2 regions of the Kutzneria chonburiensis genome follow, and region 2 is predicted to be linked to the other one. Evidence: riboswitches for the same ligand, from Rfam matches in the RefSeq annotation. Region 2 holds a riboswitch; the other holds the start of a gene.
What was found. Region 2 has a riboswitch for glycine ahead of gcvP (aminomethyl-transferring glycine dehydrogenase). Riboswitches for the same ligand answer to the same signal wherever they lie in the genome.
Positions count from the first base shown of each region.

Region 1 (2,452 bases), 4.9 Mb from region 2:
TCATGACCGCCCGTCACCAATGCGTCGACCAACATACGGTGATGGACGGCCGTCACCGGAACGTGTAGATGGACAACCGCGAAGGCGACCGCACGGGCCACGTCGGCACAGCGGCCCTCGGCCAGCCAGTGGCGGGCGGCGGTCATGAGCTCGTCGGACAGGTGGCCGGCGCAGGCGGCGAGCACCTCGGCAAGTTCGGGCAATCGTGCCCGTTCGGCGCTGGTCCGGGAGAGCGTGGCGGCGGCATCCTCGACGACCAACAGGCTCCTCCTGCTCGCGCGGGGGACTGCGGCCAGCCTACTGGAGACGATCCAGGGTCAACCAAGAACTTGCCAGGCCGAGGGGCCAGGAGTGTGCCCGAACGCGACGTTCCGGTGCCCGTTCTTACCTTGTCGCGATCGCCCGATCGGGTGGACTTCGAGAAAACCGCAGGTCAGGACTTTCTCTACGACATGGAGGCGTCGTGAAGATCCTCTGAAGAAGGTCGTTGCACAGTGTGTTCCTGGGGGTACACAGCGGAGGAGGACACACCATGGACAGAGTGTGGGTAGCCGTACATGCGGGCGATCCGATCACCCTGGCCGGGGCGATCAGCTGCCTGCGGGCGCGGGCCGAGCTCCAGGTGGTTCCGGAGCGCAGACTGTCCGAGGCTCAGGTGTTCGTGGTGTGCGCCGACGCGGTCAACGCCGATGTGATGGGGTTGCTGCGGCGGACCGCCGAGTCGACGCCCGTGAAGATCGTGCTCGTCACCGACCGGTTCCACGACGCCGACCTGTTGGCGGCCGTGGAATGTGGCGTCGTCGCGGTGCTGCCGAAGGCGGCGGCCAGCGGTGAGCGTCTGGTGCACGCCGTGCTGGCGGCCAAGCGGGGCATGGGGGACATGCCGCCCACGCTGCTCGGCTCGCTGCTCGCGCAGGTGGAGCGGCTGCACAAGGAGGTGCTGCGGCCCAACGGCCTCACCGCCTCCGGGCTCGCCCCGCGCGAGATCGACGTGCTGCGGCTGATGGCCGAGGGCTGGGACACCGCCCAGATCGCCACCAAGCTCTCCTACTCGGAGCGCACCGTGAAGAACGTGGTCTACGCGGTGATGAACCGCCTCGGCCTGCGCAACCGCCCGCACGCGGTGGCGTACGCCATGCGGTCGGGTGTGATCTGAAGGGGTAAGACGCTTGAATCTTGACCGTGCCGGCCACCTCCAAATACGGTGGCCGGCACAAGTACATTCTCGCTGTTCAACACCGTGCGGGAGAGTCCTGTCGATCTCGGGCAGGCGCCGAAGGAGCAAATCCTCCCCGGAATCTCTCAGGCACCCCTACCGCTCGGGACAGGCGACTCTGAAAAGCAGGCGTGCCCATCGCGCCTCGCCCAAGGGGAAAGCCGGCTCGCCGGTGAAACTCTCAGGCTTATGACAGAGGGGGAGGCTCACTCCACCACACGAGGGGTCTCCTGATGGGCACCGACATCCGCCGCACGCCACTGCACGACGTGCACGAGCGCCTCGGCGCCAAGTTCACCGACTTCGCCGGCTGGCAGATGCCGCTGCGCTACACCGGTGACGTGGCCGAGCACACCGCCGTGCGCACCGGCGCCGGCCTGTTCGATCTCACGCACATGGGCGAGATCCTGCTGTCCGGTCCGCAGGCCGGGCAGGCCCTCGACTACGCCCTTGTCGGCAACGCCTCGGCGATCGGCGTCGGCCGCGCCCGCTACACCATGATCTGCGACGACAGCGGCGGCATCCTGGACGACCTGATCGTCTACCGGACCGGCGAGCAGGACTACCTGGTGGTGGCCAACGCCAGCAACGCCGCCCTGGTGGCCGGCGAGCTGATCGACCGGGCCGAGGACTTCGACACCGAGGTCCGCGACGCCTCCACCGAGTACGCGCTGATCGCCCTACAGGGCCCGCGCTCGGTGGGGCTGTTGGCCCCGCTCACGCCGACCGACCTGTCGACCGTGAAGTACTACGCCTCCTACCCCACGACCGTGGCCGGCCGCCCGGCGCTGCTGGCCCGTACGGGCTACACCGGCGAGGACGGCTTCGAGCTGTTCGTGGCCCCGGACGACGCCGAGGCGGTGTGGGCCGCGGTGGCCGGCGCCGGCGACGTCCTCCCGTGTGGACTGTCGTGCCGTGACTCGCTGCGCCTCGAGGCCGGCATGCCGCTCTACGGCAACGAGCTGAGCACCGACCTCACTCCGTACGCCGCGGGCCTCGGCCGTGTGGTCAAGCTGGACAAGCCCTCCGACTTCGTCGGCCGCGCCGCGCTGCAGAAGGCGTCGGCCGAGACGCCGGCCCGCAAGCTGGTCGGCCTGGTCTCCGAAGGCCGTCGCGCGCCTAGGCACGGGTACCCGGTGGTGGATCCGGCCGACGGTGCGAGGATCGGCGAGATCACCAGCGGCGCGCCGTCGCCGACGCTGGGCCACGCGATCGCCATGGCCTACGTCGACGCCG
Region 1 is NZ_CP097263.1:6,605,163-6,607,614, forward strand. It holds gene M3Q35_RS30135 (hypothetical protein) at 1-260, opposite strand, end outside; gene M3Q35_RS30140 (helix-turn-helix transcriptional regulator) at 533-1,156, shown strand; glycine riboswitch at 1,234-1,328, shown strand; glycine riboswitch at 1,330-1,419, shown strand; gene gcvT (glycine cleavage system aminomethyltransferase GcvT) at 1,450-2,452, shown strand, end outside.
Region 1: it holds a riboswitch for glycine, as region 2 does, so the genes downstream of both, gcvT (glycine cleavage system aminomethyltransferase GcvT) here and gcvP (aminomethyl-transferring glycine dehydrogenase) in region 2, are expected to answer to the same signal.

Region 2 (2,452 bases):
TGACGCCGAAGGCCTGCCACACCAGGGAAAGGTGCTGGCGCGTGGTCGTCTCGTCGCAGGCGATGCCGACGTGGTTCTCATCGACGAGCCGCAGGTTCACCCCGAGCTCGCGGGCCTTGGCCACGACAGCGGCGGCCGTGCCGGACACCTCGGCCAGCACGGTGTCGAACAGCTCGCCGTGCACCACGTTGACGCCGCCCTCGGCCAGGCCGGCGGCCAGCACGGTGGCCATCCGGTGCGCCCGGGTGGCGATGGCCTTGAGGCCGTCGGGGCCGTGGTAGACGGCGTACATGGAGGCGATCACCGCCAGCAGCACCTGCGCGGTGCAGATGTTGCTGGTCGCCTTCTCGCGGCGGATGTGCTGCTCACGGGTCTGAAGCGCCAGCCGGTAGGCCCGGTTGCCGTCGGCGTCCTCGCTCACGCCGACCAGACGGCCGGGCAGCTGCCGCTCGAAGCCCTTGCGCACGGCCATGTAGCCGGCGTGCGGGCCACCGAAGCCCATCGGCACGCCGAACCGCTGCGTCGTGCCGACCACGACGTCCGCGCCGATCTCGCCCGGGGCACGCAGCAGCGTCAGGGCCAGCAGGTCGGCCGCGACGACCGCGGAGGCGCCGGCCGCGTGGATCTCGGCGATCACGGACTCGTGGTCGCGGATCACGCCCGAGGCGCCCGGGTAGGACAGCAACGCGCCGAAGAAGTCGCCGCCGAGGCCGAGGCCCTCGATGCCCTGGGACAGGTCGGCCACCACGATCTCGATGTCCAGCGGCTCGGCCCTGGTCTCGATCACCGCGATGGTCTGCGGCAGCGTGTCCGCGTCCACGACGAACTTGTTCGACTTCGACTTGCCGGCCCGGCGGACCAGGGTCATCGCCTCGGCCGCGGCGGTCGACTCGTCCAGCATCGAGGCGTTGGCCACCGGCAGGCCGGTCAGGTCGCCGACCATGGTCTGGAAGTTGAGCAGGGCCTCGAGGCGGCCCTGGGAGATCTCCGGCTGGTACGGCGTGTAGGCGGTGTACCAGGCCGGGCTCTCCAGCACGTTGCGCAGGATGACGCCCGGGGTGACCGTGCCGTAGTAGCCGAGGCCGATCATCTGGGTCATCGGCCGGTTGCGGTCGGCCAGCGCGCGCAGCTCGGCCAGCGCCTCGACCTCGGTGGCCGGGGCCGGCAGGCTCAGCGCCAGCGCGTCGCTGCGGATGGCCGACGGCACGGCCCGCTGGGCCAGCTCCTCCAGTGAGCCGACGCCGATCACGTCCAGGATCTTGCCCAGCTCGGCGGCACGGGGACCGACGTGGCGGTCGGCGAACGGCGTGCCGTGCTCGAGCGCGGCCAAGGGAATGCGGTCAGTCGTCATGCGTCGAGCCTCCGGGGGCAAGCGGGCGCGGGCCGTTGCCCTCCCCTCTGTCCCCGCCCGTGACGGGCACCTGAGAGCTTCACCCATGCTGCGTCTTGTGGACGCGGCGCGGGCTTGCACCGTCGGCGGGGCGCTTGCGCGCCCACTTTCCAGAGGCGTCTGTCCCGTACGGTCCTTGGGCCTGAGAGGTTCCGGGGAGGATTTGCTCCTTCGGCGCCGGACCTCGCGGCCCGGACTCTCCCGCACGGGATGTGCGACTACGGGCGTGAGTTTACCCCGGCCGGGTTACGAGCCCCAGAGCTGAGCACGGCGTGTCATCTCGATCACGTCCGGTGCCGGCTCAGCCGGTGCGGCGGGCCCGCCTGCGGCTGGTCAGCTCGTCGTCCTCCTGCGGCTCCAGCACCAGTCCGTCGGCCCGCTCGGCCTGGAACTCGTGGATGGTGCCGCTGATCTCCCGCATCGCCCCGCTGACCGCGATGCCGAACACGCCCTGGCCGCCTTGCAGCAGGTCGACGACCTCTTCCGGCGAAGTGCACTCGTAGACCGTGGTGCCGTCGCTGAACAGCGTGATCTTGGCCAGGTCGGCCACGCCGCGACGGCGCAGGTGGTCCACCGCGACCCGGATGTTCTGCAGCGAGACACCGGTGTCCAGCAGGCGTTTTACCACCTTGAGCACCAGCAGGTCCTTGAACGAGTACAGCCGCTGGCTGCCGGACCCGTGCGCGCTGCGGATCGACGGCGCGACCAGCTCCGTGCGGGCCCAGTAGTCCAGCTGCCGGTAGGTGATGCCGGCGATCTGGCACGCGGCCGGCCCGCGGTAGCCGACGAGCTCGTCCGGCACCGACGCGTCCGGGAACAGGGCACCCTGTTCACCGGCGCCGGACCTGGCGGGCGCACCCTCGACCACGACAGCCTCCCCTCGACCGGCCTGACGACCGGCGACCGGAACCGACGGTCCTCCGTCCGGGGAACCGCCGGTCACAAGGTCGCAACGATGGGGGTTCACACCGTCACGACCAACTCCCCTCTGACGGTAAGTCCGCCCATGGGACGGGTCAACGCGACGCGCGGGGCGGCGAAACCGTCATGTGGAGGTGGTCG
Region 2 is NZ_CP097263.1:1,050,706-1,053,157, reverse strand. It holds gene gcvP (aminomethyl-transferring glycine dehydrogenase) at 1-1,351, opposite strand, end outside; glycine riboswitch at 1,396-1,507, opposite strand; glycine riboswitch at 1,511-1,604, opposite strand; gene M3Q35_RS04965 (MerR family transcriptional regulator) at 1,692-2,258, opposite strand.